Regions from separate parts of the Ancylobacter sp. SL191 genome, predicted to be linked through region 2. Evidence: riboswitches for the same ligand, from Rfam matches in the RefSeq annotation. Region 2 holds a riboswitch; each other region holds the start of a gene.
What was found. A riboswitch is a leader RNA that binds a small molecule or an ion and turns the genes downstream of it on or off. The one in region 2 is predicted to bind thiamine pyrophosphate.
Positions count from the first base shown of each region.

Region 1: it holds a riboswitch for thiamine pyrophosphate, as region 2 does, so the genes downstream of both, thiO (glycine oxidase ThiO) here and OU996_RS20460 (ABC transporter substrate-binding protein) in region 2, are expected to answer to the same signal.
Region 3: it holds a riboswitch for thiamine pyrophosphate, as region 2 does, so the genes downstream of both, thiD (bifunctional hydroxymethylpyrimidine kinase/phosphomethylpyrimidine kinase) here and OU996_RS20460 (ABC transporter substrate-binding protein) in region 2, are expected to answer to the same signal.

Region 1 covers NZ_CP113056.1:2,377,156-2,380,422, reverse strand. The annotation lists gene thiS (sulfur carrier protein ThiS) at 1-143, opposite strand, end outside; gene thiO (glycine oxidase ThiO) at 121-1,134, opposite strand; TPP riboswitch at 1,185-1,304, opposite strand; gene OU996_RS10710 (MHYT domain-containing protein) at 1,374-3,267, opposite strand, start outside.
Region 2 covers NZ_CP113056.1:4,457,300-4,460,566, forward strand. The annotation lists gene OU996_RS20455 (winged helix-turn-helix domain-containing protein) at 82-1,263, shown strand; TPP riboswitch at 1,849-1,946, shown strand; gene OU996_RS20460 (ABC transporter substrate-binding protein) at 2,035-2,988, shown strand; gene clcA (H(+)/Cl(-) exchange transporter ClcA) at 3,129-3,267, shown strand, end outside.
Region 3 covers NZ_CP113056.1:2,796,660-2,799,926, reverse strand. The annotation lists gene OU996_RS12775 (MFS transporter) at 1-441, opposite strand, end outside; gene thiD (bifunctional hydroxymethylpyrimidine kinase/phosphomethylpyrimidine kinase) at 539-1,357, opposite strand; TPP riboswitch at 1,409-1,506, opposite strand; gene OU996_RS12765 (Lrp/AsnC ligand binding domain-containing protein) at 1,652-1,888, shown strand; gene OU996_RS12760 (DMT family transporter) at 1,901-2,827, opposite strand; gene OU996_RS12755 (cytochrome b/b6 domain-containing protein) at 2,938-3,267, opposite strand, start outside.

The DNA of each region.
Region 1 (3,267 bases), 2.1 Mb from region 2:
GTCTCGCCGCGTTTTGCCTTGCGCACCATCGCGCCGTTCACCGCCGTCGCGACCATGGCGTCGGCGAGGTCGAGCTCATTGAGGAGATCGGCCAGCGTGCCCGCCAGGGTCTGCGCCGGCTCACCATTCACGATGATCTTCATCCATCACCTCCGGGCAACGGGCCCCGTCAAACACCAGGTCGGCCGCGCGTCGCGCGAGCGCGGGGGCGGCGAGGAAACCATGGCGGTAGAGCCCGTTGAGATAGATCGTGTTGCCGCGCCGGCGCAGGCGCGGAATGTTGTCGGGAAAGGCCGGGCGCACATCCGCGCCGATCTCGACGATCTCCGCCTCGCCAAAAGCCGGGTGCAGCGCATAGACCGCGCCGAGAAGCTCCAGCATGGAGCGGCCGGTGACGCGCCCGCGCTCGTCATTCTCGATCGAGGTCGCCCCGATCATGAAATGCCCGTCGCCGCGCGGCACGATATAGACGGGGATGCGTGGGTGCAGCATCCGCACGGGGCGCTTGAGCGAAATCTCGGTCGAGTAGAGGACGAGCATCTCGCCCTTCACCCCGCGCAGGTCGGCAAGCTGGTCGCGCGCGCCGAGGCCCCGGCAATCGAGGATCACATCGGCCTGATCGGCCTGATCGTCCACCACATCGAACCCATCGGCCTCGTAGCGGATGGTCACATTATACTCGTTCACCAGCCGCTCGGTGAGCGCCGCCAGCGCCTTGCGCGGCTCCAGATGCGCCTCGGTGGGGAAGAACAGACCCTGGTCGAAACGCCCCTCAAGGTCCGGCTCCAGCGCCGCAATGGCCGCGCCATCCACCCACTCGAAGCCCTCGGTGCGGCGGGAAAAGCGTTTGAGATCAGGTAGATCGCGCGGCTGGGCGAGGACGAGGCTGCCCTCGTTCGGCACGTCCGGCACCGCCTCGCGCCAATAGGCCAGCGATTCGAAGCCGAGCTCGGCGATGATCGGCTCGGCGCTCTCGCGCTCGCACCAGGGCGCCAGCATGCCACCCGCATACCAGGAACAGCCCTGCCCCGTGGCGGATTTGCGTTCCACCAGAGTGACTTGCGCCCCCCGCCGGGCAAAGGCATGGGCGCTGGTCAGCCCGGCGACACCGCCGCCGATAACGCGCACGCGCATGGCATTGGGCGCCGGGTAAGTCGTTGCGGAACCGTTTGAATTTTCGTTTGTGCCAGACATGCAGGCCTCCCTCCGCCAGTCTCAACTGGATCAGGTTCAAAGGGTCGCCATGCCGCGTCCGCGCGATGATGGCCTCTCAGCCCCCTGACGGGGCTCCCCCGGACGGCACTGATATAATCACGCAAGGGCCGCTTGTCACCGTCGTGTCGTCGACAATATGCAAGCGGCGGTCACGGCGCTCAGGCGCTGCGGGGCGGAAAAGTCACGACATTGTCGGCCCTTGGCCGCGTCGCGCCGAGAATGGCCCGCTGCAGCATGTCGCGGCTGAACGGCTTGCCGAGCCGCACCATGTCCGGGCGCGCCTCCGCCGGCAGCTCGGCATAGCCGGTGCCGAGGATCACCGGCAGGCTCGGCCAGCGCTCCAGAATGATGGCGGCAAGCTGGATACCGGTCATGCCGGGCATCGCCTGATCGGTGAGAACGACGTCGATCCCCGCGCCATTTTCCAATGTTTTCAAGGCCTCCGCGCCCGACGAGGCCTCGGTGACGGCAAAATCGAGGTCTTCCAGCATCGCCGCCGTGGCGGAGAGCACCAACGGGTCGTCATCGACCACCAGCACCCGCACCGCACCCGGCTCCGGCTCGATCGGCGGCGGCAGGGGCGGCACCGCTTCCGGCGACGCGGCGGGCGCCGGCGAAGCCACCGCCACAGGCTCGACAATCGGCAAATGGATGGTCGCCGTCGTCCCCTCTCCCAGCCGGCTCGCCAGCGCCAGCTTGCCGCCCGATTGCGCGGCGAGGCCGTGAACCATGGCAAGGCCGAGGCCGGTGCCCTTGCCGACGCCCTTGGTGGTGAAGAACGGCTCGGCGGCATGGGCCAGCGTCGCCTCATCCATGCCGGAGCCGGTATCCGACAGCGACAGGCAGAAATAACGTCCCGGCTTCAAGCCGTTAGCGCCATCGCCCTCGTCAGTGACGGCGACCTCAGCCTCATGCGCGCTGATGACGATGGCGCCGCCCTCGGGCATGGCGTCGCGGGCATTCACCGCGAGATTGAGCAGAGCCAGTTCGAGCTGGTTGGCGTCCACCCGCGCCTTGGGCAGGCCGAGCGGAAAGCGCGTCTCGATCCGCACGCTGGGCCCGATGGAGCGGCGCAGCAGATCGGCCATGCCGAGAACGAGTTCCGGCACATCGACGGGCTCGGGCTTCAGATCCTGCCGGCGGGCAAAGGCGAGCATGCGCTGGGTGAGCGCCGCGCCGCGCTGGGCGGCCTGCAGCGTGTTGTCGATCAGCGTCTGCAGGCGCGGCTCGTCCGGCGCGCGCTTGCGCACCAGTTCGAGATTGCCCATGATGACCGCCAGCAAGTTGTTGAAATCATGCGCGATTCCGCCCGTGAGCTGGCCCACGGCCTCCAGCTTCTGCGCCTGGCGCAGCGCTTCTTCGGCCTGACGGCGGTCGGTAATGTCGATGAGGCCGCACAGCGTCTTGACCAGTGTGCCCTGCGCATCACGCTCGGCCACCGCGGAGAGCACGCAGTCGAGACGCCGGCCCTCCTTGGTCACGAGCTGGTACTCCGCCTCGCGCAGTTCGCCGGTGCCGAGCAGGCGCGGCCAATGCTCCTCATGGCGCTGCCGCGCCGATTCCGGCGACATGAAATCGGTCAGCGGCCGGCCAACCACCTCCTCGCGCGCATAGCCGAGAAGCTCGAGCCAGCGGTCGCTCACCTGCTCGATGCGCCCATCCGCACCAAGCGAATGCAGCGGCAGCGGGGTACGGCGGTACAGGTTGCGATAGCGTTCCTCGCCCTCGCGCCACATCGCGGTCTCGCGCTGCGCCAGAAGCATGAAGCGCCGGTCATAGATCGCGGCGAGCAGGGCGGCGGCGCAGATGGTGAAGCTCACCGCCGCGACGGCGATGACGAGATGGGCATTATCGAAGGCGCCACCGCGCACGGCGACGACATGGCCCTCGCCGGGGAGAAAGCTCACGCCGGCCATGGCGACATAGTGCATCCCGGCGATGCCGAGCCCCAGAGCCACCGCGCCGGCCACGCGCTCGGCGAGACTGTGATGGCGGAACGCCAGCCACAGCGCGGCGATCGAGGCGGACACGGCCACGATCACCGCGGCGCCC
Region 2 (3,267 bases):
ATTTTCGTCTTATGGCGCCCTCCGCTCGGCGTGGTGACGCGCGATCCCCCGCAGGAGTCCGCGAGGCTCTAAGATCGAGCCATGACGATTCGCCTCACCAATGCCGATGCTCGCCGCGTCTTTCTCGCCATGCAGGGACTGAGCGAACGCGCGCCGGCGGGCAAGGCGGCGCTGCTCGCGCTCATCACCCGGCTCGGCTTCGTGCAGGTGGACAGCATCGCCACGGTCGAGCGGGCGCATCACCACATCCTGTTCAGCCGCGCCCCCGCCTACCGGCGCGAGCATCTCACCGCGCTCCTGGAAAAGGACGGCGCGCTGTTCGAGCACTGGACGCATGACGCGGCGATCATCCCGACCGCCTTCTTCCCCTATTGGAAGCACCGCTTCGCCCAGGAGCGCGCCAGCCTCGCGGAGCGCTGGCGGAGCTGGCACGAGAACGGCTTCGAGGGCTATTTTGAGCATGTGCTGGCGCGCGTGCGCCAGGAGGGCCGGCTGATGGCCCGGCATTTCGAGACCGAGAAGCGCCCGCCCGGCGGCTGGTGGAACTGGCACCCGGAAAAGACCGCGCTGGAGTATCACTGGCGCACCGGCGCGCTTGCCATCGCCGCGCGCGAGGGCTTCCAGAAGGTCTATGACCTCACCGAGCGCGTCATCCCCGCCCATCATCGCGCCGCGGAGGTGGACGCGAGCGCCTTCATCGACTGGGCCTGTACCTCGGCGCTGGAGCGGCTGGGCTTTGCCACCCATGGCGAGATCGCCGCCTTCTGGGATCTGGTGTCACCCGAGCAGGCCAAAGCATGGGTGGAGGCCAATCGCGACCGACTGGAACCCGTGCTCATCACCTGCGCGGATGGGCGCGAGCGGGTGAGCCACGCCTTTGCCGGCGCCGGCGAGGCCTTCGCGGCCCTGCCCGCGCCACCGTCGCGGCTGCGCGTGCTCAGCCCGTTCGACCCAGCGCTGCGCGACCGCAACCGGGCGGAACGGCTGTTCGGGTTTTCCTACCGCATCGAGGTCTTCGTCCCCGCGCCCAAGCGCGTCTATGGCTACTATGTCTTCCCGCTGCTGGAAGGCGACCGGCTCATCGGCCGCATCGACATGAAGGCCGACCGCAAGGCCGGCACGCTCGATGTGCGCCGCCTCTGGCTGGAGCCCGGCATCCGCGCCAGCAAGGGCCGGCTGGACGCGCTCGACACGGAGCTCACCCGCCTCGGCACCTTCGCCGGCGTCGAGCGCACCGTCTATGCCGAGGACTGGCGGGGGTAAGGGCACCGCCCTTCCCGGCACAAGAGAGGGACGCGGCGTCACAGAAGGCCGTCATGCCCGGCCTTGAGCCGAGCATCCACGACTTCACCCTGCCGCGCCTGACAAAGTCGTGGATGGCCGGGCCAAGCCCGGCCATGACGTGGTCAGGGCGGGGGCCTTTGCCATTGCTGACTTGGAACGTGTCAGGAAGTGGTGGACCTTCCGACACCTCAGGGCCGTCATGCCCGGCCTTGGGCCGGGCATCCACGACTTTCTCCTCGACCGACGTACCCAAGTCGTGGATGGCCGGGCCAAGCCCGGCCATGACGTGGTCAGGGCGGAGACGTGGCACGCCACGGCGCGGACGGCGCTCGCCCTTCGTTCCCCGGACAAGTTGCGCGCAGCGCAACGATGATCCGGGGCCCAGCGCGAGGCTCCGCCGCAGGCGGCCATGCCTCTCGCCTGCGAAGAAGACCAAGGCCAAAGACTCTCCCGCTGGCTCCCGGCTCGCCTTCCGCTGCCGCTTCAGGCGTCCGGGACACGGGGGCACACCCGCTCCTTAGCCGGCGATTGCTCTGGCATGCCAGCTCTGCTAGCGTGGCCGCGTCCGAGGGGTGTCCCGCGGCCCGAACGGGCCAAGGGGCTGAGATGGCAACCGCCAGACCCTTTGAACCTGATCCGGGTCATGCCGGCGAAGGGACGGAACGACGGCGGGGCCGTGGTCAGTGCGACCGCCCGCGCCGGTTTCCCCCGACAGCTCATGCGCCGGATCTCCAACACGCGAGGAGATCCATGTTCACCAAAATCGCCGCCGCCGCGCTCGCGCTGGCACTCACCACCGCTCCCTTCGTCAGCGCCCCCGCGCGCGCCGCGGACAAGCTCACCGTCCTGCTCGACTGGTATGTGAACCCCGACCACGCGCCGCTGATCATCGCGCAGGAGAAGGGCTACTTCAAAGCGCACGACCTCGATGTCGACCTGATCCCGCCCTCCGACCCCTCCGCCCCGCCGCGCCTCGTCGCCGCCGGGCAGGCGGATGTCGCGGTCAGCTACCAGCCGAACATCTATCTGTCGGTGAAGGAGGGCCTGCCGCTCATCCGCTTTGGCACGCTCATTTCCACCCCGCTCACCGCGCTGGTGGCGCTGAAGGACGGGCCGATCAAGTCCATCGCCGATCTCAAGGGCAAGACCGTCGGCTATTCGGTGGCGGGGCTCGAGGACGCGCTGCTCGGCACCATGCTGGCGAGCGCCGGGCTGAAGCCCACCGACGTCACCATGATCAACGTGAACTTCGCCCTGTCCCCGGCGCTGGTCGCCGGCAAGGTGGACGCGGTGATCGGCGCCTACCGCAATTTCGAGCTCACCCAGATCAAGCTCGAGGGCAAGGAGGGCATCGCCTTCTTCCCCGAGGAGCACGGCGTGCCGGTGTTCGACGAGCTGATCTATCTCGCCCACAAGGACAAGGTCGGCGATCCCCGCCTCAAGCGCTTCCTCGCGGCGGTCGAGGAGGCGACGATCTACATCCTCAACCACCCGCAGGAGGCGTGGGGCGTGTTCGTCAAGGCCAACCCCAAGCTCGATGACGAGCTGAACCGCACCGCCTGGACCGACACGCTGCGCCGCTTCGCCCACGCGCCGGCCGCGCTGGACGAGGGCCGCTATGCCCGCTTCGGGGAGTTCATGAAGAGCCACAAGCTGATCGACAATGTGGAGCCGGTCTCCACCTACGCCACCGCGATCAAGTAGGCGGCCTCGCCATCTGATCCCGGACGCCCCCCTTCGTCATCCCGGACGGCCAAAGGCCGATCCGGGATCGTCCCCCGGCACGGGGATGACGATACCGCCCGGCAATGCTAACCCGAACGGGGTGCGCAGGACGGGACAGGATGATGGGCAACGGTTTCTATTACGGCGTGGCGATTCTGGTCGGGGCGGTGGTCGGCGTCATCGGTGCCGCCTTCCATCTCAGCGTGGAATGGCTGAGCGCCGCCTGGCCGGCCTGGCTGTCCGGCGGCATCGGGCTCA
Region 3 (3,267 bases), 1.7 Mb from region 2:
GGCGAAATTGCCGGCGATGAAGGCGAGCGAGCCCCAGAGCCGCACCCGGCCATAATCGATCACCCCCTCCGCCCGCCGCGCCACCGCATAGGCGTCGAGCACCGGCAGGCTCGGCTGCCAGAAGGAGGCGGCGATGGCGAGGGCGACCAGCATCAGCCCGGTGCCGGGCGCCAGCGCCACCGCGCAGAAGGCGAGCGCGGTCATCAGCCCATAGACCACCAGCGTCGCGCGCGGGCGCCCGCTGCGGTCCGCCACCAGCCCGCCGAGCGGCATGGTGAACAGGCGGATGCCGAAGGGCACGGCGAGCGTCAGCGCGATCAGCCCGGCATCGAAGCCCCGCCCCTGCAACCAGATCGGGAAGAACGGGATGTAGACGCCGATGCCGAAGAACAGCCCGGCATAGGCGACGGGAATGGCGATGCGGGGGGCGAGGACAAGCACGCGCGGGGACTCGGGGGAGAGGCGATGCCGCCTCGATAGCAGCCCGGCCCCACGGTTACGAGCCCGCCGCTATTACCCGCATGTCGCCACGGCGCCGTCACCACCACGCGTGGAAATGATGCACCGGCCCGTGGCCCTCGCCGATAGTGAGATCATCCGCCCGGCCGATGGCGGCGGTGAGATACGCTTTTGCTCCTTCCACCGCCTCGCGCAGCGAATGGCCCTTGGCCAGATGCGCGGTGATGGCAGAGGAGAGCGTGCAGCCCGTGCCATGGGTGTTGCGGGTGGCCACGCGCGGCGCCGCCAGTTCCACGAACCCCTCGGCGTCGAGCAGCACGTCGACGCTCTCCGGCCCCTCGCCATGCCCGCCCTTGATGAGCACGGCGCGCGGGCCCATCGCCAGCAGCGTCTGCGCCTGCGCCCGCACCTCGCTGAGCAACGTCGCCACCGGCGCGTCGAGCAGCGCGGCGGCTTCCGGCAGGTTCGGGGTGATGAGCAGCGCGCGCGGCAGCAAAACGCGGCGCAGGCTCTCGATCGCCTCCGGCACCAGCAGCCGGTCGCCCGAAGCGGCGATCATGACGGGATCGAGCACGACCGTCTGCTGACCATGCCGCGCCAGCCCCGCCGCCACCGCCTCGATGACCTCGGGGCGCGACAGCATGCCGATCTTCACCGCGTTCACCGCGAGATCGGAGAACACCGCGTCGATCTGCGCGGCGAGGAAATCCGGCGGCACGTCATGAATGGCGGTGACGCCGCGCGTGTTCTGCGCAGTCAGCGCGGTGATGACCGAGGCGCCATAGACGCCGAGCGCGGAAAACGTCTTGAGATCGGCCTGGATACCAGCGCCGCCGCCGGAATCGGAGCCGGCAATGGTCACGGCGATGGCGGTGGTGGGCGCTGCTGCTGGCGTCATTCTCGCGCTTCCTTTGCCGGGCGACGAAACGCGCCGCACGCCCCGCTGGCGGAGCGCGCGCGACCCGTTTCCTCCGCCGGCATGACCCGGATCAGGTTCGTGGGTTGGCTCGTCGCCTCTCAGCCCTTCGGGCACCCCAACGGTTCTTGTCGTGTCCGGCAGATAGGCGATGGCGCGGGCGGGTGCAAGCGGGATGCACGCGGGGCATGCAAGCGGGACAACATCGAGCGGGGTTGCGCGCCCGGCGGGCTTCTGGTCCTGTGGCGCCATTGCGTGAACCGCCGGAAAGCCGCCATGGTCCCCTTCTTCGTGCAGATCAAATGCCAGCTCGGGCGCTCCTATGAGGTCGCCAACGCCCTCGCCGATGCCGAGATCGCCTCCGAGATCTATTCCACCGCCGGGGAGTTCGACCTGCTGGTGAAGTTCTACGTCGCCGAGGGCACCGATATCGGCCATTTCGTGAACGAGAAGGTGCAGAAGATTCCCGGCATCCAGGACACCCGCACCCTCATCACCTTCAAGGCGTTCTGAGCGGAGGCCTTCTTACGGCGTGGGCCCGGCCGGCGGCGTTGCCGCGGCGTCTTCCTTCGCCCGGTCAATGCCGAGCTGGCGCTCGCGCCAGATGACGAACAGCCCGGCGCCGATGACGATGGTGCCGCCCGCCAGCACCAGGAGCGGGGGCACCTCGGCGAACAGGATGAAGCCGAGCAGCAGCGACCACAGCATGGCCGAATAGCTGAACGGCGCCACCACCGAGGCCGGCGCGTAACGGTAGCTCTCGGTGAGCAGGATCTGCCCGACCCCGCCGACCAGCCCGGTGCTGACCAGCAGCGCCGCCTCGCCCGGCGTCGGCACCACCCAGCCCCAGGCGGCCGTGGCGAGCCCCGCCACCGCCGCCAGCGCCTGGAAATAGAACACGATGGCCGGCGTGGTCTCGGTCTGCGTCAGCCGCCGCACCTGGATCATCGCCCCGGCGGTGCAGCCGGCGGCGAGCAGCGCCAGCAGCGCGCCGATCTTGTGGCCCGGCGCATCGTAATCGCCCGCCATGTGCGGCCAGAGCATGATGACCACGCCCATCAGCCCGACCATGACCGCGCCCCAGCGATAGGCCTGCACCCGCTCGCGCAGGAAGATCGCCGCGAAGATAACGGTGAGCAGCGGCGCGGTGAAGCCGATGGCGGTGGCGTCCGCCAGCGGGATCAGCGCCAGCGCGGCGAAGCCCAGCGACATCGAGCCGACGCCCACCGTGCCGCGCACGATATGGCCGAGCGGGTGGGCCGTGCGGATGGCGGCGCCGATCTCGCGGCGCCAGGCGAGGAGGATCAGCAGCGGAATGAGCGCGAAGAAGGAGCGCGCGAACACCACCTCGCCGGTCGGCACATGGGCCGAGACGATGCGCACCAGGGCGGACATGATGGTGAAGAGGAAGGTCGCGCCGATCTGCAGCGCGATCCCCTTGAGCGCGTTCATGGCGCGCTTGGAGCACGAGTCCGCCGGGGCCCGCAAGCAGCCCCGAGCGGTCGGGGCGACGACTTTTGCGTGAAGGCCGCCCCGGCTCGCGCGCCAAATCGCACCGGCGCCTAGGGAAAGGGATTCCCGCCCGCCAGCGCGATACCACCGAACACGATTCCGCCCGCCACAACGAGGCAGGCGAGCGCGGCGAGCACCGAGCCCGGCGTCGCCGGCGCACGGTCCACGAAGCCCGCCGCCGGCTTGCGGCCGGTGACCATGGCGCGGATCAGATTGTCCCGGCCGACCAGCGAATAGGCGATGTTGGCGACGACATGCAGGCCGATGAGCCCCAGCAGGATCGGGTAGATCTGCTGATGCAGGGCGGAGGCCCGCGCGATGGTCTCGTCGCTCACCACCGGCGTCATCGGGCCATAGACGATGATGTCGTCGGTGGTGAA